DNA from 4 places in the Neobacillus sp. NPDC093127 genome. Region 1 is predicted to be linked to each of the others. Evidence: predicted binding sites of a transcription regulator. Region 1 holds the regulator's gene; each other region holds the start of a gene.

Region 1 (7,578 bases):
ATGGCGGGATTAGGAAAAATTATTATGCGGATAACCAGGAAGATGGGTTAGTCATGTGGGTGAATTTATGAATAGAGACCAGTGGATATTAGGAATTGAAACAAGTTGCGATGAAACAGCAGTCGCAATTATTAAAAATGGCCGTGAAATTGCGGCTAATGTAGTGGCATCACAAATTGAGAGCCATAAACGTTTTGGCGGGGTAGTGCCTGAAATTGCTTCACGCCATCATGTAGAACAAATAACAATTGTCATTGAAGAAGCATTAAATCAAGCGAAGCTAACCTTTGCTGAGCTTGATGCTATAGCTGTTACTGAAGGACCGGGATTGGTTGGTGCCCTTTTAATAGGAGTAAATGCTGCCAAAGCGTTAGCCTTTGCTCATAACAAACCACTAGTTCCGGTTCATCATATTGCCGGGCATATTTACGCGAACAGGCTGATAACGGAGTTGAAGTTTCCGCTGATAGCACTAGTTGTCTCAGGGGGGCATACCGAGCTTGTTTATATGAAAGAGCACGGCCATTTCGAAGTGATCGGTGAAACGAGGGATGATGCAGCAGGAGAGGCCTATGACAAGGTGGCAAGGACCTTGAATATGCCATATCCAGGCGGCCCGCATATTGATCGTTTGGCACAGGAGGGAAGCCCGACGATTGATTTACCTCGAGCATGGTTAGAGGAAGGCTCTTATGATTTTAGTTTTAGCGGTTTAAAGTCAGCTGTCATTAATACCGTTCACAATGCCGAGCAGCGCGGCGAATCGATAGCACCTGAGGACCTTGCCGCCAGCTTTCAAGCAAGTGTGATTGAGGTATTAGTTAAGAAGACCGAAAGAGCGGTAGCTGAGTATGGTGTGAACCAAGTATTAGTCGCTGGTGGTGTGGCTGCCAATAAAGGCCTCAGGGCGGCATTAGAAAAGGCGTTCGCTGATCATGACAAGGTAGAATTGGTGATTCCGCCATTATCCTTGTGTACCGATAATGCTGCGATGATTGCCGCTGCCGGAAGTGTGATGTTTGAAAAAGGGATCAGGGCAGGGCTTTCCCTAAATGCGAATCCCGGACTGGATATTGAAATCTATAATGATTAGCCAACTCTTCTGAATAAGAAGAGTTTTTTTTATGGAAAAGGGCGTGCGGACACAATCAGTAACACCATTTACTTCCTTTGTGGATAAGATTTTATAAAAAAGATAGGAAAAGTAATAAATGTGGATAAGCCTGTGGATTATGTGGGTAATGTGGATAAAAACGTTGCTTATTGTGGATAATGTGGAAAAGTATAAAAACCTCCCGAAATTATTCTGTTTAAAGTGTGAATAAAGTTGTGGAAAAGCGAAGGGTTTCTTAAAAATTTGTTAATATCTCATTAAAATTTGTTAATAAAATTTTTACAACAGCAAAAAACCGGGCATCCAGCCCGGTTTCAACCATTATTCCGCTAACTCCGCCCATTCCTCCATTAATTGCTCGAGCTCGGTCTTCGCCTTTTCGCTTTTTAGATTGATTTCCAACACTTTCTCGTGGTCTTGAAAGATCTCTGGTGCGCATAATTGCTGCTCGTAATCGCTAATTTGTTCTTCAAGCACTTCGATTTGCTGCTCAATTTCATCCAATTTTCTTTTACGCTGCCGTTCAAGCTTTTTACTTTCCTTATCCTGTTGATAACTATTTTTATCGTAGGTTGCGGAATCGGCTGCCTTTGTAGCTAGAGCTTCCAGCGCCAGTGCTTCAAGTTCTTTTTGCTCCAGTTTTTTTTCTAAATAATAATCATAATCCCCAAGATATTCGCTGCTTCCATTCACGCTCAGTTCCAGTACCTTTGTCGCAATCCGGTTAATGAAATAGCGATCATGTGAGACAAACAAAATGGTGCCTGGATAATCGATTAAGGCATTCTCCAGTACCTCTTTGCTATCAAGGTCTAAATGGTTAGTAGGTTCGTCTAGAATTAACACATTTGCTTTCTCAAGCATCAGTTTAGCAAGTGCAAGCCGGGCCTTTTCACCGCCGCTTAAGGTTGAGACTATTTTCAGCACATCATCGCCGGAAAATAGGAAATTCCCGAGGACCGTCCGGATTTCCTTTTCATTTTTTAACGGGTAATCATCCCAGAGTTCATTCAACACTCGTTTATTGGAGGTTAACTCGGCTTGTTCCTGGTCGTAATACCCAATCGTAAGGTTTGTTCCATATTGAATCGTTCCGGCAAGCGCAGGCAGTCTTTTAATAATTGTTTTTAGCAGCGTAGATTTGCCGATTCCATTTGGTCCGACAAGGGCAATACTTTCGCCTTTATAGGCACGAAAGCTGATGTCCTCAGAAATCTTTTCATTGCCGTAACCAACGGCAAGCGAATCCACAGCCAAAACATCATTTCCGCTTTGTCTCTCGATTTCAAATGAGAACGAAGCGGACTTTTCACCGCCTAATGGTCGGTCGATTATCTCCATTTTCTCAAGTTTTTTCCGGCGGCTTTGCGCTCGTTTAGTCGTCGAGGCCCGTGCTAAGTTCTTCTGGATAAAGTCCTGGAGATCCGCAACCTCCTGCTGCTGTTTTTCATAAAGCTTCATTTCACGCTCATAATTGGCCGCTTTTTGGTCAAGGTAAGAACTATAGTTGCCCGTAAACCGCGCGATTTGTTTGCGCGATACTTCGTAAACTTGAGTGACTACTTTATCTAAAAAATAACGGTCATGAGAGACAATCAAAATGGCGCCATCATAACTCTGTAAGTATTGCTCAAGCCAGGAAAGAGTTTCGATGTCGAGATGATTGGTAGGCTCGTCCAAAATTAAGATATCAGGTTTAGTTAATAGTAATTTTCCTAAAGCAAGACGGGTTTTCTGTCCGCCGCTTAAACTTGAAATCGCAAGCGCGCTTTCGTGGAAATTTAACCCATGGAGCACGGAGCGAATATCTGCTTCGTATTGATACCCGCCAGTCTCCTTAAATTTCACCTGAAGCTGGTCATATTCTTTAAGAACTCGTTCATATCTTTCATTGTATTCAAACACATTGGGGTCCGCCATCTGTTCTTCAAGCCTGCGCAGCGATTTTTCCATCATTTGAAGCGGTTCGAAGACGGTCAACATTTCTTCCCAAATGGACAAATTCGATTCTAATCCGGTATTTTGCGCTAAATAACCGATAGTCACTTCTTTTGGCTTAATAATATCCCCGCCATCATGTGACAAGTGACCGGCAATGATCTTTAATAGCGTCGATTTGCCTGCACCATTGCGGCCAACAAGTGCCACGCGGTCTCGCGTTTGTAATTCCAGCTTAATATTCGATAAAATAAGGTCAGCACCATAATATTTTTGTAGTTGATTGACCTGCAGTAAAATCATTTTCATTCACCTCTTATACAAAACCAATATGGCGTTCCACACCATCATTTACTATGGAAACTTATTCAGAGAATCATTCCTGCCAATAAAGGCGGTGTGAGCAAAGCTAAGCTTCATCTATTCAAAGTAACAAAAAATTTTTTTTCACCTAAATCTGATAATCTGATAAATTTTTGCGGCGCTCCGCCCCTTTTCCATACAAATAGTGTACCGTATTACTAGAGTGTCGGCAATAAAGGGCTTGAAGAGCGGGTATCTTTCAACGAAAAAAAATGTCTCAACTAGTTCAAAGTTTCACACACATTACCGGAAAAATAGTGTATGATTTGAGAGGAGGATTATTTATATGGCAGATTTTACACATTTTAATGAAGAAGGCAGGGCGAAAATGGTCGATGTCAGCGATAAACCAGAAACAGCACGGACCGCTCTTGCCCATTCCAGCATAACTGTAAGTAAAGAGATTTATGAAAAGATAACCAATAATGAAATGAAAAAGGGCGATGTGTTAGCTGTTGCCCAGGTTGCTGCGGTAATGGCGGCGAAAAAAACATGGGATTTGATTCCGATGTGTCATCCGATTCCGCTTACAGGTGTGAATATTTCTTTCTCATGGGAAGCGGACCACCTAGACAACTATCACCTACATATTGCGGCAGCGGTAAAAACAAAAGGGAACACGGGTGTGGAAATGGAAGCGTTAACAGCAGCTTCAGCTTGTGCCTTAACCGTTTATGATATGTGTAAAGCAGTGGACAAGGGCATGGTAATCGGACCGACGTATTTAGTCGAAAAAACGGGCGGTAAAAACGGGGATTATAAACGAACCGATAAAATTTAACTAAATCATCCAAGGGGTGTGGGAGATTATGGGTAATGAAACAATGAAAATACCACAGGCGACAGCAAAACGGCTGCCCCTCTACTATCGATTTTTAAAAAACCTTCATTCTTCCGGTAAACAAAGGGTTTCTTCTGCAGAACTGAGCGAAGCAGTGAAAGTGGACTCGGCAACCATTCGCAGGGATTTTTCCTATTTCGGGGCTTTGGGGAAAAAGGGCTACGGCTATAACGTTAATTACTTATTAACCTTCTTCCGCAAAACCTTAGATCAAGATGAACTAACAAAGGTGGCCTTAATTGGGGTCGGTAATCTTGGTACCGCCTTTTTAAACTATAATTTTTTAAAAAACAATAACACAAAAATAGAATTTGCCTTTGATGTCGATCCGAATAAAATGGGAACGATGATTCGTGAGGTACCGGTCTACCATCTCGATGAATTGGAGACCGTCCTTGCCAATGAAAATATATCGGTAGCGATTCTTACCGTTCCTGCGCCGGTCGCTCAGCAGATTACCGATCGACTTGTGAAGGCTGATGTGAGAGGGATATTAAATTTTACACCGGCACGATTAAATGTCCCTCCGTCCATTCGGGTCCATCATATCGATTTAGCAGTAGAACTGCAATCACTGATATATTTTTTAAAGCACTATCCAACTGTCGAGATAGAAGAATAATGGTAAAAGGGCTTTTTTGCGAGCATCATCTCGTGAATGGCCCTTTTTTATTTTTTTACTTTACTTGCGTAACAGTGTTATGTTACATTATAAAACAGAAAGGGGTTTTCAAAAATGAGCGAGGAGTTAATTTCTAAGAAGGACTTATTAGATCTTGCAGGGATTTCGTACGGGCAGCTATATAGATGGAAACGAAAGGATTTGATTCCTGAAGAATGGTTTATTCGAAAGTCGACGTTTACCGGTCAGGAAACCTTTTTTCCAAAAGAAAAAATTTTAGAAAGAATCGATAAAATCCAAACAATGAAGGAAAATCTTTCGTTAGATGCACTGGCCGATATGTTTTCTCCGAATATTAGTGATTTGCAATTGGAAAAGGATGAATTAATCAAACGTAACATTGTTTCTGCTGCAGTGATGAATTTTTACCTAGAGAATGATCAGAGCGGTTTTACATTTAACTTTCCAAGAATTCTTGAAGTTTATGTGTTAGAAAAGCTGCTTCAGTCAGGTGAAATTAATTTGGATGAAGGGAAAATGGTCTTACAAGTATTAAAGAATCATGCACCGCTTATCAAGCAAAAAAGCTGTGAATTGGTGATTACCCGAAAGCTTGGAGTATCTTCGTGTCTATTATTAATAAATGCAGAAGCCGTTTATTTAGAACCGGGAACCAAAATGGTAGTGTTGCTGTCACTGATGACATGTATGGAAGAGATTAAGTCGAAATTATTATAAAGGAGAATGGCAATGGAATTAAAAAATAGAGGAGATTTGATCATTAATGGGATTGGGGCATCTAATGGCGGAAAATTCCAGCTGGTTACCTTGAATGGACGTGGAACGGTTAACAGCAATTTGGAGTGCAGTGACTTTGAATGCAATGGTTCAGGAACGGTTAAAGGCGATGTGCTAGCAAATACAGCGAAAGTAAGTGGGAATGCGAGTTTTAAAGGAACCATCGATAGCGAACAGGTTACAGTTGAAGGAACAGCAAAAATTGAGAAAAACCTATATTCAAAACATTTACAGGTTTCAGGTAAAGCCTCTGTTGGCGGCAAAGTGAAATGTGAGGAAATAAACCTTCATGGGATTTTAGCGGTGGGTGAAGATTGTGAAGCTGAAATTTTTACAGGAAAATGTCGCTTTACGATTGGCGGATTGTTAAATGCCGATCAAGTAGATATTGAGATATACGGAGAATGTAAGGCAAAAGAAATTGGCGGACAGTCAATCACCGTAAAACAACAAAAAGGGTCGTTCATCGGCACGTTATTCAAGCCTTTTCTTAAAACGCAGCTGGAAACGGACTTAGTTGAAGGGGACATCATTGAACTTGAAAATACGATCGCAAAAGTGGTCCGAGGCAATCAGGTCAAGATTGGGGCTAATTGTCACATTGGCGTAGTCGAATACACAGAAGAATTTTCGCAGGATAAAAATGCCGTTGTTGGTGAGTCAAAAAAGGCTTAATAGGGGGAGAAGTTGATGGAGAAAAGTGGAAATCTAATTATTAATGGTTCAGGAAGTTATCCAGGCGGCCATTACGATAAAATCAGCATTAGAGGAGAGGGGACAATTGTGAATGATGTTGAATGTTCCTTCTTTCATGTCTATGGAACGAGTGAAGCGGTCGAAAATGTTACTGCTGACTCCGTGAAAATCATAGGGGAGGCAGATTTTAAAGGGAATGTGGAGGCTGGCCAAGCGCTTGTCATGGGGACGATGAAGGTTGGAACCCGTGCCCAATTGAAAAAAGTAAAGATTCTCGGAATGTTGGAAGTCGGCGAAAGACTTAGTGGAGATGAAGCGACCATTAAAGGGAGTATCGCGGTTAATGGCGATGTGGAATATGAGACGTTCGATTCCAGCGGCGGGTTTGAAATCAAAGGACTTTTAACGGCGGAAACGATTAAAGTTTCATTAAAATTTGGAGAGAGCTGTGCTGAGGAAATTGGCGGCGGGAAAATCACGGTGAAAAGGAAGAAGAATTCGCTGCTTCCGTTTGGAAAAGATGCAGGATTCCTTACTGCCAAAGTAATTGAAGGGGACGACATCTACCTTGAAAATACAAAGGCAGATATCGTTCGTGGCAAAATAGTCAAAATTGGCCCTGGCTGCCAAATAGGGTTGGTTGAGTATACCAATGAGTTAACGCAAGACCCTTCAGCAACGATAAAAACCAAGACACAAATTTAAAGGAGAATGGGATGGTAACGAAGGAAAGCAAGTTAGGATTGGTTGTTGCTGGGTTATTACTGGGGATATTGATGGCTTCAATGGATAACACGATAGTCGTTACGGCGATGGGGACGATTGTCGGTGACCTCGGAGGGCTTGAGAGTTTTGTTTGGGTGGTTTCCGCCTATATGGTGGCGGAAATGGCCGGAATGCCGATATTCGGAAAACTATCGGATATGTACGGCCGGAAGCGGTTCTTTATCTTTGGATTAATTTTGTTTATGGCAGGTTCCGTATTGTGTGGTACAGCCGAAACAATTACGCAATTAAGTATCTACAGGGCGATACAAGGAGTCGGCGGCGGCGCGCTTGTTCCAATCGCGTTTACGATTATGTTTGATCTCTTTCCGCCGGAAAAACGCGGAAAAATGGGCGGCTTATTCGGGGCTGTGTTTGGGCTGTCGAGTATATTTGGTCCATTGCTCGGAGCGTTTATTACTGACCATATCAGCTGGCATT
Region 2 (7,578 bases), on a different contig from region 1:
TTGATTATTAAGGATTTCGCTTCGAATGACATACTGGTATAACCTTTGCGCAAGCTCGACAGCTTTTTCGCTCCCCCAGTTCCGCCCATATAGATTTGAGGAAAAAATGGTGTACCCTTTTTCTTTTAATTGGTCGATAAAGGCCAGCTTTCCTTCATTTTGTGTCCAAAAGCATTTATTCTCATCGACAAAATGCCTTTCATCTCCTATGATTAAGACCCCAAATCCGGCAGGCTTTTCTGGGTAATGAATAATATTCCATTGGGTATCCATTTGAAAATTGCGATTTTCCATAGATAAATCTCCTTTTACATAGTTCCTCAAAATATTGTATGCCATTTCACAGAAGTTGAATGGGAGTTTGCCTATTACCTGTGTATATTTGAAATGATCCCGACGTTTTTTTAGAATTGTCGATAAACCGTTTATTATTTCAAAAACATATGATAATATGAGTAAAGATGTAAAATAGGTTAGAGGTGAAAAATAGTGCGATTCTTTTGGACATTTTTCTGGACTTTTCTTTTAGTACAAATGCTTTCCTATGTGGTAAGTTCAATGACCCCAGGTGCGAAATTTGATTTTCTCCCTGGTGCTTATGTATCTGTTGCGGTAACCATTTTGATATTCATTGCTACCGCTGTCATTCCTAAAGAGCCAGTTGAAAATCATTGAAGAAAAAGGTCTTCCATAGTTATGGATGACCTTTTTTCATTTAATGATTTTGCTCTAAAACACCGTTAATGCCACTTCTCCATTTTCGATTGTGATTTCAACTTTTGACTGGTCAGTTACTCTCCCGGCAATGATTTCTCGAGCCAGTTTTGTTTCAATATTTCTTTGAATATACCGTTTCAAAGGTCTTGCGCCATAGATTGGGTCAAAGCCATTTACAGCGATAAATTCTTTTGCATCCTCACGAATGGAAATATCAATTTGCTGTTGTTTTAACCTATTTTCGAGCTCCCTCATCATCTTTACAACAATATTTTTAATCTCGTTTAGTGACAGCGGCTTAAAGAGAATGGTCTCATCAATTCTATTTAAAAATTCGGGTCGGAAATGGGTCCTAAGCTGACTCATCACCTTATCTCGTGTCGCTTCAGATATTTCAATCTCGTTTTCACTTCGGTCTAATAAAAAATGCGAGCCAATATTGGAGGTCATGATAATTACGGTATTCTTAAAGTCGACAACCCGGCCTTGTGAATCCGTTATTCGCCCATCATCAAGTGCTTGGAGGAGAATATTGAACACTTCCGGATGGGCCTTCTCGATTTCGTCCATTAAAATAACCGAATAAGGCCTTCTTCTTACCGCTTCAGTCAGTTGTCCGCCTTCTTCATAGCCAACATAACCCGGAGGTGCGCCAATTAAGCGAGAGACGGCATGCTTCTCCATATATTCGGACATATCAATACGAATAATCTGTTCTTCACTGTCAAATAGCGACTCTGCCAATGCTTTCGCTAGCTCCGTTTTCCCCACGCCTGTCGGCCCAAGAAATAAAAATGAACCAATCGGACGGTTAGGATCCTTGATGCCTGCCCGTGCCCGGAGGACGGCATCAGTTACCAAACGGACGGCTTCATTTTGGCCGATTACCCGCTCGTGCAGAATTGAATCTAATTTGAGCAGCTTTTCTCGTTCCCCTTCAACTAGCTTAGAAAGGGGAATTCCTGTCCATCTAGATACAATATTCGAGATTTCTTTCCCGGTCACCTCTTCGCGAAGTAACCGCTCCCCCTTTCTTGCCTCCGCTTCCAATTCCTTAAGTTCCTTTTCCGCTAATGGAATTTGTCCATGGCGAAGTTCTGCTGCCCTATTTAAATCATATTTATCCTCAGCCAACTGAAGCTCTCTGCGTAATTTTTCAAGTTTTTCCCGTTTGTCCTGTAATTTCTGAATGCTTTGTTTCTCCTGCAGCCATTTCGCCTTCATTAAATCCATTTGCTCTTTTAAATCAGCTAGTTCCTTTAACAGAACTTCAAGCCTTAGTTTACTTCCTTCATCACTTTCTTTTCTTAAGGCTGCCTCTTCGATTTCAAGCTGCATGACCCTGCGTGTCACTTCATCTAATTCGGTTGGCATTGAGTCAATTTCGGTACGAATCATTGCACAGGCTTCATCAACAAGGTCAATAGCTTTATCCGGTAAAAATCGGTCCGTAATATAACGGTCCGAAAGAGTTGCTGCAGCAACCAAGGCATGATCATGAATTTTCACCCCATGGTGTACCTCATACCGTTCCTTTAATCCTCGTAAAATGGAAATGGTGTCTTCAACATTCGGTTCTTGGACAAGTACCTGCTGAAATCTTCGCTCAAGTGCGGGGTCCTTTTCAATATATTTTCGATGCTCATCAAGTGTGGTCGCCCCAATACAATGAAGCTCTCCGCGGGCAAGCATTGGTTTTAACATATTGCCGGCATCCATGGCTCCTTCGGTCTTACCTGCCCCTACAATCGTATGAATTTCATCAATGAACAGCAATATTTGCCCTTCACTTTTTTTGATTTCATTTAGGACTGCTTTCAGTCTTTCTTCAAACTCGCCCCTGAATTTCGCTCCGGCAATAAGCGCGCTCATATCAAGTGAAAAAATCGTTTTATCCTTCAAACCTTCAGGAACATCCTTTCTGACAATCCGCTCAGCAAGACCTTCTACAATCGCTGTTTTCCCTACTCCAGGTTCACCAATTAGGACAGGATTGTTCTTTGTCTTCCTCGATAAAATTCGAATAACATTGCGGATTTCTGTGTCCCTTCCAATGACCGGATCCATTTTTCCGGCCTTTACCTCGGCAACGAGGTCCCTGCCGTATTTCTTTAAAGCATCATAACCAGCTTCCGGATTTTGTGATGTCACTCGTTGATTCCCCCTTATTTCCTTTATCGCTTTTAATATTTCTTCCGCTGTTTTCCCAAAGGCATTTACAATCTTCCACATCTCGGTATCGTTTGCAAATGAAGCAGCCAAGAGGATATGCTCAACAGAGATAAACTCATCGGAAAACTTTGATGCAAATTCCTCAGCACTTACCAGTAGTTTTTGCAGCTTCGCCGTGATATAAAGTTTCCCTTGCTGGGCTCCGCCTCCTGTAACTTGAGGTTTCTTAGTCAATGATTCCAGAAGGCTGCTTTTAATTTTTTCGGCAGGCAAACCGGCCCTTTCAAGAATGGCAGCAATAAGGCTGTCCTCCTGCTCCATTAACGCCAAAAGTAAGTGAGGTTCATCAACCTCTTGATGACTTTTCTTAACTGCTATTGACTGCGCATCCATTAAGCCTTGTTGTAATCGTTCAGTCATTCGGTTTAAGTCCATATTGTCACACTCCTCATTTGACCTTTTCTGACCTATTGTCATTATTATAAAACAATCCATTGCTGGAGTAAAATTTTGCAACAGAAAAAGCCACCCGCTTGGATGACTTTTTCTTTTACCTTTTATTTATGGCTTGCGCTGATATGTCCAAACCCGGTTATCATTCGATGTCTCAGGAAATGGATCCCCTGCTTTTAGCTTTATTTGTTTGGGATTGAGTACATTGCTCCCCGTTTCCCCCTCTTCAATATAAATGCCGTTATTTGGTGCTTTTTTCCCGGATTTAAACTGGCGGTTTTGGCCCATTTTTTTCCCTCCTTTTCATCTACTCTCTATTATCTCCTTTTCGAGTGTTGTCATTATAGGAATTTCTTTCAAATTTCTACAAACATCGACGTTATTTCCTGAGAAATATTAAAAATGTGTTTGACTTTTGACGATTATATGAACTTATTCCACATTTATTGCTAAATATTCCTGGTTAACAATATAATTATAGTAATATCTTACAAACCCGATCATGACTGTCATTTTTTTAAAAATCAAATTTGCGATTAATTTCGCACCTTTAAAGGTGGTTATGAGCATGCAGTCAGTTAAAGAATTACCGGTAACATTTTCCCATTTATTTGATACGGTGCACCATGTCAGAAAAATTAAAAAAGGCACTTTTCTTTTTCAGGAAGGTTCTTTTGCCGATGAATTGTATATAGTCCAAAGCGGGATACTTCAAATTAGCAAAATTATTCCTGACGGAAGAGAGCTTACATTAAGAATGTGCTCTAGTGGTGATTTTGTCGGTGAATTAAATTTATTCTCCCCTGCTTCCAGGTATTTATTAAGCGCACGGGTTGTTGAAAGTGGTGAAGTAGCCGTCATTATGAAGGATACTCTGGAAGAAAAACTTTCGCAAAATCTTTCACTTTCCTTTGAATTTATAAAATGGATGAGTCTGCAGTATCGGAAAACGCAAACCAAATTTCGTGACTTGGTTCTTCATGGCAAAAAAGGCGCCTTGTATTCCACACTGATTCGAATCAGCAATAGCTATGGTATTAAAACCAATAAAGGGATATTGATTGGTTTACCGTTAACCAATCAAGAATTGGCTAACTTCTGCGGCACCTCCCGTGAAGTAGTAAACCGCCTGCTGAGCGACCTTAGAAAAACTGGCACGATCTCAATAGATAAGGGCACAATTACAATTCATGATTTAGGGTATTTAAAAAGGGACATCGATTGCGAGGATTGTCCAACCGAAATATGTAAGGTTGATTAACAATTTCTACGAAAAAAAGCCGGTATCGGCTTTTTTTATTTTTGTAAAAATATTTGGATAGCAATGATGATGAAGAACAAACCTGAGTTTATGATTTCGTAAATGCCAATTTGTTTTGGTGATAACTTCTTTCCGTAAAAAAGAATCGCTCTAAGCAAGCTCGGGATAAAGGCGAGAGCTGCAATCCAAAACCCGCCTATGAACCAAGCAAGAATGAGCACAAAATGGTATGACCATGAAATCCATTTGAACTTTGCATTTTTCTTTTCCCTAATCATTGATTTCACATAAAAGGTACAGCCAATAAAAAATAATACTGAAGTAGTAAAGGTAAAAATAATCGCTGTTGCGGTCATACTGCCTTGCGTTAAATAATTGCTTGCCAAACCGGCAATCGAAAAAGCGAAGATAGCGCTAATATCATTCATAAAGGCACGGTCTTGATTTTTGGAGGTATAATACGCATTTATCATAAAAAACGGCATCATCAAAAGTCCAAAATAAAAAAGGCTTGGTCTTGCTGCTAATGGGATGCCTAAAAGCAATAATGCCGGTACGATATAAATAAGCGTCCACTTTGTATAAAACGGGATTCTTTTCTTCTTAAATAAGAGGAGCATAGGATAAGTTGCTAAGTACAATAAGAGCCAGCCTATAAAAAACGGAATATGCTGCCATAAATAGCCCCCATTGATGACCCCAAGCCAAAAAGGGATGATCAGCATTGCCCAAGCACCATGTTGTTTAGGTAAAAATAACTTCATCTCTTTCACTCCTTTTTCTTATCTGCCTTTAATATAAGGTAGCGAAGCAGAAAAAAAAGTGAAACATATCACATAATGACACCTACAATTGTGAAGAAATTTCATCTCTTTTTTATAGTCATCTGCAAAAACTCATAATCCCGCCTTTTTTGGAAAGAATAACCTTGATTATTAATAAGGGGATCCTGCTGATGAATTTTTTAAAACATAAAAAAAATAAAGGATACCGTTTTCCAAGCCAGCAAATAACAGAAACACTATCTAAATTACCCCTCATTCTGCTAAATCTGGATTTGAATCAAAATATCGAAATACTAAAATCAGCTTATACCGATTGCTCCGATGTCGTATTTCGTGAATTTACCATCGGTTCTCGGACAAAAGCTGCTCTCATTTATATCGATGGACTTTCAAATACTCAGGAAATTGATCAACAGGTGCTCATGCCGCTCGTACAGTTGGAAAGCTTTGATCCAGAAACAACGATTGAAAATGTAAGTAAGAAACTAGCTGTTTCTGATGTAAAGGTAATCAACACCATTACTGATGTTATTAAACAAATTTCAATTGGAAACCCTGTGATTCTTATTAACAATAAAATAAAAGGAATTTCTATAGGTTTACCAAAGTGGGAGAAACGGGGAATCGAGGATCCGGTGGCCGAATCCGTTATTCGCGGTCCGAGGGAAGGTTTTGTTGAAACAATAAGAGTAAATACTTCCCTTTTACGTAGAAAAATTCGCCATCCCGCCTTAAAAATGAAACAAATTACAATCGGTAAGTTCACAGAAACGCAAGTAATCATTGCTTATATTGAAGGGATCGCAAGCAACACCTTAATCAAAGAAGTAACAAATCGGTTAGAACGAATTGAAATCGATGGTATTTTGGAAAGCGGGTATATAGAGGAAATGATTGAGGATGACCCTTTTTCTCCTTTTCCGCAAGTATTATCAACAGAACGGCCGGATATTGCGGCCTCCAGCCTTTTAGAAGGACGGGTTGTCATATTGATTGATGGAACTCCCTTCACCCTTATTGCTCCATGTACGTTCGCAAGTTTGTTACAAGCACCAGAAGATTACTACAACCGATTTTTAATAAGTACATTCATCCGTTGGCTGCGTTATTTATTCTTTTTTATTGCATTGCTCGCTCCATCAGCTTATGTTGCAATTCTTACGTACCACCAAGAAATGGTCCCAGCATCTCTCCTCTTAACCATTGCCCAAAGCCGTGAGCAAATTCCATTCCCGGCATTGATTGAAGCATTCATTATGGAAATCACATTTGAGGCATTGCGCGAAGCGGGTATAAGACTGCCGAAACAAGTAGGTGCTGCAGTTAGTATCGTTGGTGCACTTGTCATCGGACAAGCCGCAACCACGGCTGGTCTTGTTTCATCGGCGATGGTAATGGTGGTGGCGATTACGGGTGTCGCCTCGTTTTTACTACCAAGATATGCTGCAGGAATTTCGATTCGGATGCTGCGCTTTCCGATCATGATATTATCCGGAATATTAGGTTTATTAGGGGTTATGCTTGGGATTATCGCTATTGTCGTACATCTTTGCACCATCCGTTCTTTCGGTGTTCCGTATTTAGATTCAATTGCCCCACTTAAGATTCACAATTTAAAGGATGTACTCATTCGCGCCCCTTGGTGGGCAATGAACACACGTCCCGAATCCGTGACTACTGAATTAGGAAACCTGCATCGGCAGCCTCATGGTCAGAAACCCAGTCCAAGTAAAGGTGGTGATTAATGATGGACCCTTTCAGACGGAGGAAGAATAACTATATTTCCCTAGTCCTTCTTCTTTGCCTGATAATACCTGTGCTTGCCGGATGCTGGGATCGTGCAGAGGTAAATGACTTAGCAATCATTTTGGCAACTGGTGTTGATGTAAGTAAAAAGGAGGAGATTGAACTATCCGTCCAAGTATTTATCCCAAAACCGGTAGAGGGCGGACAACAAGAAGGGGTGTCAAGCGGAAATAATAGTAGTCAAACCTTAGTCAGATCAGCCCAAGGAGTAACCATCGCTGATGCGATGTCTAGGCTCCAAGAGAAGCTTACAAGGCGGATTTTCTGGGGACAAAACGAGGTACTAATTATTGGTGAGAAATTAGCTAAAAAAGGAATTGGGGATCAAATTGATTTTTGGATGGGGCATACGGAGCCTCGCGAACGTGCTGATGTTTTTGTTTC
Region 3 (7,578 bases), on a different contig from region 1:
AATGGTTTAACTATCATAAGAGTTGCTGCTAAAGGTGAATAAAGCAGCAGCTCTTTTTTGTTGTAAACTAGTTGACCATTCTTTTTATCTTTTGGATTTCATCCCCATTTATTTGATTGCGAAAATCCCCATTGATTCTTACTGCTGAGCCAAAATGGTATTCCGATGCCTGGAGCTGTTTATGTATATACTCAATATTACTGGAAGAGAGACCTGAACCCGGCATGATGATTGGCTGGTCAGGTGTTTTCTTCGACTCCGTTAACATCCTCTTTAATGGGTCAAGACCTTCCAGTACCTTTGGTTTCCCACCTGAAGTGAGGATACGGTCAACATGATACGGTGCGTGGCAAAGGGACCTATACGCTTCTAAAGCATCCGTTTGATCAATGGCTCGATGAAAGGTTACGGAAAGACCTTGGGCCACTTCTAAAACCATGGCGAGAATATCAAAATCAACTGTATGCTTTTCGGTTAGCCCTCCAAAAACGATTCCAGCAGCACCTAACTCTTGAATTATTTTAATATCTTCTCTAATAGCATCCCATTCACTCTTACGGTATTCAAATGAATAGCTATGTGGCCGAACCATAACCATTACAGGAATTCCCACACTCTTTACAACCTTTTTAATCGTTCCGTAACTTGGTGTCAGACCGCCTTCAGCGATTGCGGAAACTAACTCAAGCCGGTCCGCCCCATTGGCTTCAGCCGTTTTTGCATCTTCTTCATTTAAGACGATAATCTCTACTTTGCTCAATTTTCATCCCTTCTTAATTGGAAAAATATTTGTAATACGTTTCTGTTTGTGTCCGGATAATGCAGCCATTTTTCTTAAATACTCTTTGCATTTTCTTATTCCCGAGATGTGTGCTCCCAATGTAGTAGCTTGCTCCCATTTCTTTTAAGGCCCATAACGATTGGAGATGCAGGGCAGTACTTAAACCTTGCCCTCTTGCTTCAGGTAATAGTCCAAAATAAAACAATCTCCCCTCATCCATTGTACCTGGCTCGAGGTGCGGGATGGAAATTCCAATCGGGTTATGTTGTAAATAATATACGTGGCAGGATTCTTCCCAGTCAGCCCCTAATTCACTTTTAACCGCCATAAGGTGCTGGTCTATTGTTAAGGTTGTTGGTTTATTATCTGAACCTGACGTACACCTTTCCCAGAGAGATTTAAATTTTGATTCTGAAAAGCTTTGATCAGCTAAGGTAGCATAGGTAAACGGTGTTTCCCCTTTATCTAGGTTCGTTAAATCTTTATAAACCTCAACCCTAGAGGAAAAATGTTCAAACCCGTTTCTTAGGAATATTTCCGATAGGCAGTCGAAGTCTTCTGACGTTTTATCCAACGAAACACCAATTCGCTCAAATCCCCACTTGGAACACAGATCAATTACCATGGAGAGCTCTTGCTCAGAAATAAGGCCTGTCGGTTTTTCTTTTTGTTCGATTGTAATGTAGGCAGGAAAGCCATTTAATATTTTAAAGGTTTTACCTACTAAACTCTCTATTAAGAATATTTTGGGCATAACACTCGACCTTTCTCTTTTTAACTCCCTAATAAGGATAATTTTAATAAATATTGAGACAGGAAAACAAATTTAAAGAATGGTAATAGTTAAATTTAATTTTTTGAGTATTGCGAGTATTGTGGTAGGATAAATTTGTTATAGTTATTTCGAATTATTAGAAGGGAGAGAACGGAATGTTACAGCGTCCATTAGAAAATGAATATCCCGAGTATTATGTACCTTATGTAAATCTAGTATCAGATGATGACCTTTTACTGATTTTGAAGGAAAATTTAGCGGAGGTGACTGCTCTTTTTGAAGGAATATCAGAGGATAACGGTCAATTCCGTTATGCCCTAGGAAAATGGAGTATTAAAGAAGTGCTTGGCCATATGGCAGACACTGAAAGAATCATGAGTTACCGCCTGCTGCGAATTGGCCGCGGTGACCAGACACCCTTGGCAGGATTTGACGAGAACGATTTTATTGCGGGGGCTCAGTTCGATCATCTTCCAAATAAAAATATCCTCGAGGACTTTGCAGCAACACGAAATGCCACGATCACGTTAATTCAGAATATGTCGGAAAATGCATGGGCCAGAAAGGGTCTTGCCAACGAAACCGAAATCACCACCCGAGCTATCGCCTACATCATTGCAGGCCATGCCATCCACCACCTGAAAATCATTCATGAAAGATACCTGCCTGCATTTAAATAAACCATTTGATTGCAGTGCAAATGGTGTTAGTCAAATGATGTCATTTATATGGTGTCAGGCACCACTCGTGGACAAATGTCCGCCTGGGGTGGACACCTGCGTTTTTTCGGTTTAGCAAGAATTCAAACTTGCGAACGTTAGTTCTATGTTTTATAATGGAAATATCGGTAATAATGTGTAGTGGGCTGCATTCATTGACAACTTTCTAATGCCTGGCTATCAACCTATCGATACAAAAAACTCAAGGAGCTGATTTTTAATGACGGTACGATTAATTCCCTATTTAGTGATGGACGGAAATGCTAAGGAAGCAATTCATTTTTACAAAGAAGCATTGAATGCTGAGGTTCTTTTTCTTCAATCTTTCGGAGAAATGCCGGAAAACCCGGAATTTCCTCTACCTGCAGAAGCAAAAGACCGTGTGAGTCACGCGACAATAAAAGTGGGTGAAACAGAGTTAATGTTTTCTGATACATTCCCTGGCCAGCCACATCAAAGCGGAACACAAGTCACGATCTGTATTACAACTGACGATGCTGCAATGGCTCATAAGTTTTTTGATGCGTTAAAGGATGGCGGTCAAGTGGGCATGCCACTGCAAGAAACTTTCTTTAGCCCAGCTTACGGCAGTGTAACAGACAAGTTCGGAATAACCTTTCAGATTTTCACGGAAGGCCGACAATAGATTTTTATCAAAACAAAACGGGTCTGTTCGCATCGATTGCGACAGAGCCGTTTTTCTTTTTCTAGACAAGTACCTTCACAAATTGGAATCAAAATCTACAATCTATAGTTTGATATAAAATTTAAAAATTCTTTTTGCTTGGAATGATCATATTTCATTACGGCATAAGTGTTAGCTTCGGGCATTGGGATTGAATGACAATCGACCTCTAGTAATCTTCCTTCTAATAATTCTCTCCTGACCGTTGATGTCGGTAGGAATGATACCCCCAACCCCTCAACAATAAACCTTTTCGTAATATGGACTTGTGAAACCTTCATCATTCTTATACTTGGATATTTAATTTTCACTACTCTGCAAAGATGCTCCCAATAACCAGGATGATTGTGGGTTAATAGATAGTTGGTTGTTAATACTTCCTCTTCATCTAAAGGGGGAGCTGATTCAGCATCCCTTCCATCATGCGTGGCAACCAATATGACTTTATCTTTATATAAAAGCTCACTATTCAAACTTGGATGATTACTGTTTAAGCAAGACAGCCCTAGATCTATCTCCTCCTTTAAGACCGCCTGCTCAATATCAACGGATTCAATTATTTTGACTGAAATCTCCACTTCTGGGTACTGCTTTGTATAGCTCTTTAGAACGTAGGGTAAGATGGTATCTGCGATAAGGGGTGAGATACCAAGTGATAATTTCCTTGTGTATCCTTGACTAAAGGAAGATAAATCCTCAAGACCATGTTGATAAACCTCCAGCAATCTCTTCGCATGAACTAAATATCTTTTCCCCTCCTCTGTCAGTTTTATTTTTTTCCCTTCGCGATGGAACAATTGAGTCCCTACTTCTTTTTCCAGTTGTTTAATATGAACCGTTACGGATGGCTGTGAAATATATAGGAGCTCTGCTGTTCTGCGAAAATTGCCACAATCAGCAGCCGTAATAAAGGTGTTTATCCATTGAAATTCCATATTTCGCTCCTTATTAAAAATTTTAATTAATCGCTTCTAAAATATTCAATATTCCTAATTGTTGTTTTCCTATAAAATAACACTAAATAAGGAAGGGAGCGATTTTTATGATTCAAAGAGGGTTGAAAGGAATTGTTGCGGCGGAAACATTAATCAGTCATATTGATGGGGAAAATGGCCGGTTATTTTATCGAGGGTATGAAATACGTGAGATTACGAAAAGATTTTCTTTTGAGGAAGCAGCCTATCTTCTTTGGTTTGGCCACTTAGCTACTGAGGCACAGTTAAGCGCGCTAAAAGGCGAGTTGAAATCTAATCGTGAGTTACCCGAATATGTAAAGGGAATCATCGACCAACTCCCACCCGCCATGGATTTAATGAGTGTTATTAGAACTGCTATTTCCGCAGTAGGCGCTCAGTCAGATTATGGGTGGAAACCTAGTGTTTCACAGGCTATCCGGGTAACCGCTTTAGTCCCTACAATTATCGCCTATCGAAAAAGATTTTTAGAGGGGCAAAGTTATTATCCACCTCGAAGCGATTTAGACTTTGTTGAAAATTACTTGTATATGCTAAATGGTAACATGCCTTTAGCTGCCCATATCGAGGCACTCGAAACCTATATGATCCTAACCTTAGAGCATGGAATGAACGCCTCTACTTTTTCTGCCAGGGTTACAGCATCCACTGAATCAGATTTAGTTTCGGCAATTACATCAGCAGTCGGAACAATGAAAGGTCCGCTTCATGGCGGGGCGCCTTCAGGAGTCATCGAACTTCTGGATGAAATTGCTATGGTTGGAGATGCGGAAACGGTAATTAGAGAAAAGGTTTTGCGCGGGGAAAAATTAATGGGGTTTGGACACAGGGTGTATAAAACACATGACCCGCGAGCAGTAGCTCTAAAGGCAAAATTAATGGAGCTGGTTGGTAAGAATGAGTGGCTTGACCTAGCGATGACAGTAGAGAAAACGGCTGTTAAGTTATTAGCGGAGCTGAAGCCCGGTCGATTGCTTTATACAAATGTAGAGTTTTATGCTGCGGCCATCATGAAAGCAATCAATATGGATGCGGAACTTTTCACTCCAACCTTTACTGCAAGCAGAATGGTTGGATGGACGGCACACGTCCTTGAACAAACAGAAAACAACACCATCTATCGACCACAATCTAAATATATTGGGACCTACAATGAATTGTAGTTATGGTGTCAGGCACTCTAACTAACCCCAACGCAGTTTTTGGCGTTGGGGTAGGTTTTTATCCCATTTTTGTTCGTGAAGATGCTGGCTGATATTTTCTCATTGGTCCTTTTTCAAGTACTTCTTGAAGATAGAGGTTCCCGTTCTGACTTGTTTTTTTAAGCAGTTCCATTAAGTATGTAATATCATCCAGTGCTCTATGTGTTTGGTAATTTGTGATATTGTGTGCTTGTAAGAGAGTCAAGAGCTTACCATTCGGGAACCCATAGTTTTTCCAAGGGATATTTCTCATCGTGCAATACCATTTTAAATCGTTAACCTCGGGATACATGTGATAAAGAAAGCTGCGATCAAAAGAAGCGTTGTGTGCAAACACCGTGTCCGCGCGATGAAAATAGGTTTTTACTTTACCATCATGAAAGCTTTTTCCTCTTACCAACTCGTAAGGGATTCCGTGTACTCTATATGCTTGGTCATAATTATTTCGAGCTGAGTTTGATAGCGGCTCCCGTAAAAAGGAATCTTCCTCAATTATTTCGATGATTTCCCCAGAATCGGATCGATAGGTAAATAACTTTAAAGCCAGTTCAATCACTTCATCCTTAGTAGGACCCAATCCGGTCGTTTCCACGTCCAATAGCAAACCATATTTTTCTATGCTACGCACCATCATCATTCCTTAATACTTAAGTTTTCTATTATTATAACAAAGCTTACCCAACTAATGCATCTCCTAAATATTCCTATTGATAACCAAATAGTCTTAGTTTCCAACACCTGCTTGTAACAAATTGTTCAAATCATTTTTACAGATATGTGAACTATTGAGCAAACTTCCCTATTTTTAAAATTTATTTGTTATATTAACAGTGTACTTAATATATAAAACTTAATTACTAAGGAGTGTTTCACATGGTAGTCAATTGGTTAAGAGAAAACAAAGTTGCGGCTGGAATTTTGACAGTTCTTCGCTTATATATCGGTTATTCTTGGTTAACAGCTGGGTTCCACAAACTGACAGGCGGATTTGATGCATCTGGATATTTAAAAGCAGTAATTGCTAATCCTGTTAAAGGTCCTGATGGCGCCATGGTTTATGGCTGGTATGTTGATTTCTTAAAGCATTTCGCTTTACCAAACGTAGATATTTTTAATACAATCGTTCCACTTGGAGAATTCTTAATCGGACTTGGCCTTATTCTTGGCTGCTTAACAACAGCAGCAATGTTCTTCGGTCTTGTAATGAACTTCGCGTTCTTCCTAGCCGGAACAGTATCTCATATTCCAACAGACCTTTTCATCGGTGCGATTATTCTGTTCGCTGGCTTTAACGCTGGCCGCATCGGTCTTGACCGCTGGGTAATCCCATTCATCCGCAACACAGCATTTAAAGGTAACAAGAAGGTCAAACAAACTGCATAGCAAATCAATACACAGCCTACTTTTCATCACGAGAAGAGAGGCTGTTTTTTTGAAATAAAACAATATTGAAATTTAGGCACATCGGGTGTAATTTCATTCGGGGGTTGTTAGAGAATCACCAGCAAATCCAGCAAGAAACGCCTTAATAATGATCATCAAGCTCTCATCTAAATCCAGTGCCATCTTAAAGCCGCCCCTTTGCTCCAACGAAGAAAATCCATGTAGAATGCTGCGCAATCCCCGGACAGCGTGTAAAGCACTAGCACCCTCTAAATGATAAGCCTGCAAAATACGGACGGACAACTCTACGATTTTTGCCCCTGCCTGCAGCACATCAACATCCTCTGGATCCGGTGCGAGCAAGGTCGCCTCATAAACTCCTGGATGCTCCCGGGCAAAATTGACATAGGCTTGACTAACCGCTAGTACGGCTTCGGTGCCTGACACCCCAATGGCTGCGTCAGCCATAACCGCGTGAAGCTTATCAATTCCATAAATCGCCAGCTTTTTCCTCAGCCCTGGCAAACCGTCAAAATGGTTATATAAAGAAGGAGGGCGAATCCCTAATTTTTTAGCAAGATTCGCCAGTGAAACCTCTTGAATACCTTGTTGATCCGCTAGTCCCCCCGCTGCTTCTAGTATTGTCTTTAAATCGAGTCCAATCTTTGGTCTAGGTGACATTCTTAGCTACTCCTTTATCCTATTTTCCGTTCTAAATTTTCAATCGCATGTTCGATAACTTTCACAGGATTATCGACCATTTCTCCATGCCCAACTGCAAGAAGCTTTGGTTCATAGCCCACTAGTTTCTTTGCACTCACTAGCGCCGTCTTCTTACTCCATGTACCAAAAGCCGGGAACGGGAACCATAGCTTTATATCTCCCGCCACCGCAATTCCGCCTCTTGTCTGGAAGGCATCACCAGCAATCAATGCCCTCGTCCTCAAATCGAAAAACGACATCGAACCCGGTGTATGTCCCGGCGTTTCGATTGCTGTCAAAGAGCCAATCAGGTCCCCTTCTTTCAATAATACATTCGCTCGCGTTTTTAATTTTTTC
Region 4 (7,578 bases), on a different contig from region 1:
GCCTTTAATGGGTCCTCTGGACCTTCCCACGATGATATATATTTGGCGATTGCTGGAATTTCGTCATGTTGATTCATATCCCACAAAGTCTTTGAAAATAATTCAATTTTTCCGGAAGGGGTTTCAAATCGGTTTTTCTCAAAGTCGTCAATTTGCTCTTTAAAACCTACAAGTGGGGCATCGTATTTAAAATGATGGACCCCCTTTTGACGGAAATCCTCAAAGGTTGGAAAGTTTGCATCCAGTTCTTTCCTTGTCCTCTCCACACTTTCCTTCACCAAGCCGAGGATGGTTCTGCCCTCTGTATACTTTTCTTTTACACCTAATTTATCTGCTACTTCTGCAAAGACATCATATTCATCACGGCATTCATAAAGCGGCTCAATTGTTTTTTCACCAAACACGACGTAATCCCCAAAACACCATGGAATCCCAATATCATAGCGTTCAAAGAACGTCGTTCCCGGTAATAGAATGTCGGCAAACTTAGCACTTGGCGTCATAAAAATATCACTGACAACAATAAATTCTACTTTACTTTCATCCTCAAGAAGTTTTCTTGTCTTATTAATATCCGCATGCTGGTTGATAAGCATATTTCCGGCCATGTTAAAAATTAATTTAATATTCGTATTTAATCGTTCTGTTCCTTCTAGTCCATCAGCTGCAGTCATTTCTGTTCCCATTTCGACTGCTTTTGTCCAAAGGAAACAGGGAATAGACGCTTTTACTGGATTGTCATAGGTAAATGGAAAGACGATATTCGAGCGATTCCAATAGCCAGTACCGGCAGCCCAGCCGCCAAGCTTGCCAACATTTCCTGTGAGGCAGGCTAACTGTGCACCACCGCGCATAATTTGTTCACCGTAGGCATGACGCTGTGGTCCCCAGCCTTGAATCAGAGCTGCGGGTTTTGTGTTTGCATACTCCCGGGCAATTTCGCGGATTTTATTAGCTGGTACCCGGCAAATTTTTTCAGCCCATTCCGGAGTTTTTGGGGTACCATCCTTTTCCCCCAGTAAATAGCTTTTCAACGACTCTACCTTCGCTATTCCATCAGGCATATGCTCACCATCAAAGCCAAGACAGTATTTATCTAGAAATGCTTGATCGTGCAGATTTTCGGTAATAATGACATATCCCATCGCATCCATCATCGCATTATCCGTTGTCGGCAGAATCGGAATCCACTCATCTGCGAATACGATAGCCGTATCTGTATAACGCGGATCAATGACAATTATTCTTGCGCCATTTTTCTTTGCCTGCATTAAATATTCACGGTATGGTGTCGAGAATATCATTTCAGAAGGATTTTGCCCCCACAAAATAATGTATTTGGAGTGTAAAAGCGAATCAAAGCTGCTGCCTGAATTGTTGGTTCCGTACGTAAAGGGTGTTGCTACATTACCTGCACCGGAACTATAGTCATTACGATAATTTAGAAAGCCGCCGGTAAGCGATAATAATTTCCTTACTGAAGCACTGCCGCCATGAAGTCCCCAGCATTGTCCCGAGGCATAGTTATCATACCTGGATTCTGGGCCGTATTTATCACCAATTCGCTTTACTTCAGATGCAATGGTTTCGATCGCCTCATCCCATGAAATCCGTTTAAATTTCCCTTCGCCCCGCTTGCCAACCCGTTTCATTGGGTATTTTAAACGGTCCGGATGGTAAAGCATCCGTCGGTAATTTCTTCCTCTGACACATGCCCTCAATGGCGGGGTAGACAAGTCACCGCTTTCTTGTGAGTCGGTACTGACCCGCACAACCACCCCATCCTTAACATGCGCCTTAATTACACAGCGCCCGCCGCAGTTATTCACGCTGCAGGTAGAAATAATTTTCTCATTGTCTTTCGTACTTACTGCCTTTGCCTCTTTATTCCGTTCAACGAGCATCTTTGTGCCGATTCCTCCAGCAATCACAGGTAAACTGATTGCCCCTGACCATTTCAAAAATGTGCGTCGCTGCATTTTATTGGCTAAAATATTCGTTAATGGATGATTTTCAGACATAATTGTAAACCCTCCCTTACTTCCACTAATGATTCCAGATCAAAGCTCAAAAAATATTTAAGCAGCATCGCTGCTCCCAAATATAATTGACTACTTGTATTTTCAATAACTTTTTCACAAAAGTATGGGATCCAAATCCCTAAATGTTCTTCTAGGAAGCTAATCTGGGTCGCAAGCAGTTTCTCTATCCTGTCGTCCTTCGTTTCTTGCAAACATAAATCAGAAAGGTAGATCATAAATTCCAGTTCAAGTAGCAGGTGGTCATCAGGCTCATTATTTTCTTTGCAATATTGGAGACCAAATTGATGGTATACTTTCCTAATTTGATAGGTCCATTCTTCAAACAAGAGTTTTTCGCTGCTCCTGTAGTATGATTCCCACGGAGGTGCGGCTAAAGGGCCAGGTCCAATGAAGAGCCTTTGGAACTCTTGTTGCTCCCTCTTAATTTGCTCAACATTAAGGTGTTTGAAAAAGCGATCAAGGATTTTTCCGCCGTCATGGAATTCCCTTAATTCTTTGAACGTTTCATCTCTTTTAATTTCAAATAATGAATCTATATTTCCTGGCACTGAAAATAATAAATGTAAAAGTTGATAAAAATTTTTTCTCTCTACCAAATACGGCTGTAATTGAATATGTAATGGGTCTGTCGTCGCAGTCATTTCACCTTCTCCTTCTTGTGAAATATTTCACATGTTTATTTGTTATTTTTTCACCTGCGCTTAATTTCATTATTAATTACAACATAATATTACCGCATTCTCCCATAATTGTTATCGCTTTTGTGCATTTATTCACATTATCTTCAAATTAGGATTGCCAATTTAGCCATAAAGCGATTTAATTAGTTTTAATTTTTCTTGTAACACAAAAAGAGTGTATAATAAGACGATGAAATAATATGTAAAGGATGATCCGTTTGATTATTACTAGCTATTTAGTTGATAAACTAGAAGATCCATTTGGTTTATTATCAGGTGACCGTTATGAGTTTTTCCTTGATCTTGATGTAGATGTCGAAGATGAACTCTATTCTGATAAAGGGGTTGGATTAAAAATAATTTTTGTAAGCGATGAGAAGGGACAAAGACTTTCCCAGTACCATTTTTTTGAAAGGGAAACTGAAAAAGTGTTAGACTTTGCACTTGAAGTGGATGAGGAAGAGTTAGTCCTGCAGTTTTGTAAGGATCATTTGGAAGAATAAAAAAAGCAGGGGACAAATATCCTCCTGCTTTTCCCATACACCTACATAAAATTTTTACTATGATTATGAATCACTTGAAGTTCTTTTGTTGATTCACTCATTTCGCTTTTGCAAATTGGACATAGGGGCACATCGCTGCTTTTAAAATTGTCACGAATCCAGCATTTACAATTCTCTGAATTACATACCCAAATTTTAGTTTCTTCTAGTTTGATTTCTTCATCATTTTTTCTGCCAAACGCCAAAACTTATCACCCCTTGTACTTAGTTATGACTGTTTTTAAACACTCCGTTTGTTAGCTATGACGCTATTTTTCTAGCAAACTCATAACTATATATAGATAAAAAGGTAATGCTTATCCATGTGCATCACCTTTCTAATCCAAGAAAAAAATTGTTCACTTAAAGTTAATCTTAATTAAATTAACAAAAAAGACGCACTGGCACGTTTGGGTAATAGCTTCACCCACATTCCCGTGCAGTTACGACTACTTAAACCAATAAATAATTAGCGAACTTTAAAGCCTAACTCTATTTTATCGCAATCCCAGCTTTTAGTCAAATCCATTTCTAAAACTAGGAAATTTTGAAAATATTTTGTATCACGCCAAAATAAAACCGATTCAACCGTTTCGAATCGGCTTATTTTTTTCCTTAGGCTTCTTTCTTTATTTTTGCTGCTGCCTTCTTTCTTGGTGCTGCAGCTTTTTTTGGTTTTGTGCGGTCAATCGATGCCTGTAAAGCGGCCATTAAATCGGTAACATTTGACGGTGCTTCCTTTGTTGCTGCAGTTACTGTTTCTTTTCCATTGCGTCTCGATTCAATCAGTTCAAGCAGTGCTGTCCTATACTCATCAGTATATTTTTCCGGTTCGAACTCCGAAGTCAATTGGTCAATAAGCAGGATAGCCGTGTCCAGTTCTTTCTTGGTCACTTTGTTTTCTGCCGGAACATTGGGTACGTCGCCTGACTTTCGCACTTCGTCTGGATAATGAATGGTTTCCATGACCAAGGTATTTTCATAAACTCGGATGACCGCCAGCTGCTCTTTAGACCGGATAATAATTTTCGCAAGACCCACTTTTTGGGATTCCTGTAATGCTTTACGTAACAAAGAATAGGCCTTACTTCCTCCCTCATTCGGGGACATATAATAGCTTCGGTCAAAATAGATTGGATCAATTTGTTCGATTTTGACGAAATCAATGATTTCCACTGCTTTTTCTTCGTTTTCCTTTTTCAGCTTTTCAAGGTCCTCATGATCAAGGACAACGAATTTTCCTTTCGTATACTCATACGCTTTGACAATGTCATCGGGTTTTACTTCTTCTTCACAAACTGAACAGATTTTCTCATATTTTATCGGGGCATGGCACTTATTATGGAGCGTACGGAGCTTGATATCTTTATCTTCTGTTGCTGTATGGAGCTTAATGGGAATGTTTACAAGCCCAAAGCTGATACTGCCCTTCCACATCGTATGCATAATGTTATTCTCCATTCCTTTTTATTTTTATTTTGCGTCACCTTAACAGGGACATTCCTTAAAACATTTGGAAAAGAATGAAACAGCGCAAAAATAAACAAAATATAGAAAAGGTGGAGATATACTATGATGAAACCGATGCTCCCAAGTCTTACCTTTGATCTTCCCGTTCGGCCAGGTTGGCTGTACGAGGTTAAATACGATGGATTTCGAGCACTCTTAGAGTGGACCGTTGACGGAATAACGTTAACAAGCAGGAACGGAAAGCCGCTGCTCCCTCAATTTCCTGAAATTGAAAAATTTTTACGTAATTATGAGGAGCAATTTAAAGCTTTTTTACCACTTCAGCTTGACGGTGAACTTGTTGCCTTGGAAAACCCTTATAAAGCCAATTTCTCCGCCATTCAGGTTAGGGGTCGTCTAAAGGCAGTGAAAAAAATTTCCGAGCAGTCAGAGAAATCTCCTTGCCGGCTTATGGCCTTTGATTTGTTGATGCTCAAAGGGAAACCACTGCTAAATCAGCCCTACCATAAACGAAAAGATCAGTTAATCAACTTATTTCAACAACTTGACCTAGATTTAGATTCTAATCCCTATAATCGCCAAATACTTCAACTTGTGTATCCCTATGAGGATTTTAATGATCTATGGGAAAAAGTGGTGTTATATGATGGCGAAGGAATCATTGCCAAATCTAGAACTAGCCTTTGGGAGGAAGGAAAACGGACTTTACAATGGTTGAAATATAAAAATTGGAAATATGTAAGCTGTTTTATCACTTCATTTGATAAAACAAACGGCTACTTTTATGTAAGCGTGTATAAAAAAAATAACATTCATGTTGTTGGACAAGTACTGTTCGGATTTAAACCGGAAGAAAAACAAGCCTTACAGCAAACGATTAAACAAAATACGATTCGTGAAGAGGGACAATTAATTTATGTAAATCCGGCTATCTGCCTTGAAGTGAAATATTTAGAGCTCTTCGATAATCAACTCCGAGAGCCGCATTTCGACCATTTCCGCTTCGATTTGGAACCAGCCGCATGTACATATGAACAATTTATAATTCAACAAAAAAATTTACCGGCTGATTTAGCTATCACCCATCCTAATAAACCGCTTTGGGAAAAACATCATATCCAAAAGATTGATTATATTTATTATTTGCGGGAAGTTTCTCCCTTTATGCTGCCGTTTTTAGAAAATCGCCTGCTGACTGTGATTCGTTACCCCCACGGGATGTTCGGAGAGGCATTTTATCAAAAAAACTGTCCGGATTATGCACCGGAATTTATTCGAACTCAATCCGTTGACGGAATTGATTATATTTTATGCAATAATTTGAAAACCCTTGTTTGGCTGGGAAATCAATTAGCGATTGAATTCCACGTTCCCTTTCAAACCATACACAGCAAGGGGCCAAGTGAAATTGTCTTTGATTTAGACCCGCCTTCTAAGGATGCCTTCCATTTAGCTGTTAAGGCGGCATTATTGATAAAAGAAGTGCTTGACCACCTAAATTTGATTGGCTTTATTAAGACCTCGGGCAATAAGGGCCTGCAAGTTTATCTGCCATTGCCGGAAGGAAAATTCTCTTACGACGATACAAGACTGTTTACAAGCTTTATGGCTGAGTATTTAATCGCACAAGACCCTGATTCCTTTACGATCGAAAGAATGAAAAAAAAGCGCGGGAACAGACTTTATGTTGATTATGTCCAGCATGGAGAAGGGAAAACGATTGTTGCCCCCTATTCAATGCGGGGAAATGAAGCAGCGGGAGTTGCTACACCACTTTATTGGGAGGAAGTAGATGAAAAACTTAGTCCTGTCACCTTTAATATGGAAAACGCATTAAAGCGGCTGGAAAAAAACGGAGATCCATTTCGAGACTATTTCCAAACAAAACAAATTCAGCCATTTGCAGCAGTCCATGAGATTCTAAAGAAGGGAAAAAAAGGATAAGGTGCGCCTTATCCTTTTAACATCTCTGATATTATTTGCTGTGCCTCTGATTGCAGTTTTTCATATATTTGTTGCTCTGTTAATTCTCTTTTATTGGAAATTTCAACTAATTCACGCTCAAGATTTACCTCAACCGCTGCTTCGTAAAGATAGGTAGCATTTCCGATAAGGTCAATATTGTACTCCCCGGCGATTTTATGAACCACACATTGGACTTTTCCGCCATTATTATAAACCGTGATCGGCTGTTCAAATGGATTTATTTCTTGTAAGCAGGTAACAAGGGAGGAAGCTGACATGGCTGTACCGCAGGCATTCGTAAAGCCAACACCCCGTTCAAATGTTCGTACATATATCGCCCCATGGTCTAATTGCTTAACAAAACTAACATTTACACCGTCAGGAAATAATTCGTTGGGGCCATTTACTTTTTCACTAAGCTGTTTTTGGATATCACCTTGAAGCTGTTCCGTCTCTACTACCGCAATTAAATGCGGGTTAGGCACAGCCACCGCTGTAAATCTTAGCTCCGCAGATAACTCCTTAATTCTCTCGTTGTAAAGTGTTGGCTGTTGTAAATTTAAAGGCAAAGCCTTTAATTCAAACTGCACAGGCGAAATTTCCACTTGATATGTGTGGACATCTGGAAAGAGGTCCATTTGTTTACTAACCTTTAAGTCTGCCTTCATGGTTTCAATGACAGCTTCACTGCGCCCATACAATTCACAAATATATCTTGCAACCAGACGGAGCCCATTTCCACACATCGAAGCCTCCGAACCATCCGCGTTAAATACGCGCATTCTTGCATCGGCATGACCGCTATTCATGACAAAAAGAATCCCGTCTGCCCCTAATTCTGTTTCACGATCGCATAACAAGCGGGCAAGTTCTGCCCGA

Evidence for each region. The regulator Rex, encoded in region 1, represses fermentation and respiration genes when NADH is low (regulators of the CRP and FNR family bind a similar motif). The targets are predictions, from matches to a motif close to TTGTGAAATATTTCACAA.
Region 2: a site for Rex is predicted at 5,424-5,441, ahead of ACIQCO_RS10410 (YwiC-like family protein). Genes of this name have one in related genera too.
Region 3: a site for Rex is predicted at 5,912-5,929, ahead of ACIQCO_RS07435 (DoxX family membrane protein). Genes of this name have one in related genera too.
Region 4: a site for Rex is predicted at 2,699-2,716, ahead of ACIQCO_RS11830 (TorD/DmsD family molecular chaperone). Genes of this name have one in related genera too.

The regions. Positions count from the first base shown of each region.
Region 1 covers NZ_JBIVOP010000022.1:2,219-9,796, forward strand. Annotated here, with positions in the region: gene rimI (ribosomal protein S18-alanine N-acetyltransferase) at 1-71, shown strand, start outside; gene tsaD (tRNA (adenosine(37)-N6)-threonylcarbamoyltransferase complex transferase subunit TsaD) at 68-1,093, shown strand; gene ACIQCO_RS22915 (ABC-F family ATP-binding cassette domain-containing protein) at 1,436-3,355, opposite strand; gene moaC (cyclic pyranopterin monophosphate synthase MoaC) at 3,702-4,196, shown strand; gene ACIQCO_RS22925 (redox-sensing transcriptional repressor Rex) at 4,225-4,878, shown strand; gene ACIQCO_RS22930 (YhbD family protein) at 4,993-5,616, shown strand; gene ACIQCO_RS22935 (polymer-forming cytoskeletal protein) at 5,629-6,351, shown strand; gene ACIQCO_RS22940 (cytoplasmic protein) at 6,367-7,077, shown strand; gene ACIQCO_RS22945 (MDR family MFS transporter) at 7,089-7,578, shown strand, end outside.
Region 2 covers NZ_JBIVOP010000006.1:89,103-96,680, forward strand. Annotated here, with positions in the region: gene ACIQCO_RS10385 (hydrolase) at 1-294, opposite strand, end outside; gene ACIQCO_RS10390 (DUF2929 family protein) at 490-675, shown strand; gene clpB (ATP-dependent chaperone ClpB) at 730-3,324, opposite strand; gene ACIQCO_RS10400 (YjzC family protein) at 3,451-3,630, opposite strand; gene ACIQCO_RS10405 (Crp/Fnr family transcriptional regulator) at 3,911-4,603, shown strand; gene ACIQCO_RS10410 (YwiC-like family protein) at 4,639-5,367, opposite strand; gene ACIQCO_RS10415 (spore germination protein) at 5,559-7,133, shown strand; gene ACIQCO_RS10420 (Ger(x)C family spore germination protein) at 7,136-7,578, shown strand, end outside.
Region 3 covers NZ_JBIVOP010000004.1:110,862-118,439, forward strand. Annotated here, with positions in the region: gene ACIQCO_RS07395 (QueT transporter family protein) at 1-10, shown strand, start outside; gene ACIQCO_RS07400 (copper homeostasis protein CutC) at 68-760, opposite strand; gene ACIQCO_RS07405 (GNAT family N-acetyltransferase) at 774-1,535, opposite strand; gene ACIQCO_RS07410 (DinB family protein) at 1,712-2,236, shown strand; gene ACIQCO_RS07415 (VOC family protein) at 2,496-2,921, shown strand; gene ACIQCO_RS07420 (LysR family transcriptional regulator) at 3,017-3,895, opposite strand; gene ACIQCO_RS07425 (citrate synthase/methylcitrate synthase) at 4,003-5,097, shown strand; gene ACIQCO_RS07430 (exonuclease domain-containing protein) at 5,156-5,764, opposite strand; gene ACIQCO_RS07435 (DoxX family membrane protein) at 6,010-6,519, shown strand; gene ACIQCO_RS07440 (TetR/AcrR family transcriptional regulator) at 6,613-7,200, opposite strand; gene ACIQCO_RS07445 (MBL fold metallo-hydrolase) at 7,215-7,578, opposite strand, start outside.
Region 4 covers NZ_JBIVOP010000007.1:82,107-89,684, reverse strand. Annotated here, with positions in the region: gene ACIQCO_RS11835 (DMSO/selenate family reductase complex A subunit) at 1-2,021, opposite strand, end outside; gene ACIQCO_RS11830 (TorD/DmsD family molecular chaperone) at 2,000-2,683, opposite strand; gene ACIQCO_RS11825 (DUF6509 family protein) at 2,932-3,225, shown strand; gene ACIQCO_RS11820 (cold-shock protein) at 3,267-3,470, opposite strand; gene ku (non-homologous end joining protein Ku) at 3,880-4,710, opposite strand; gene ACIQCO_RS11810 (DNA ligase D) at 4,840-6,678, shown strand; gene dapF (diaminopimelate epimerase) at 6,687-7,578, opposite strand, start outside.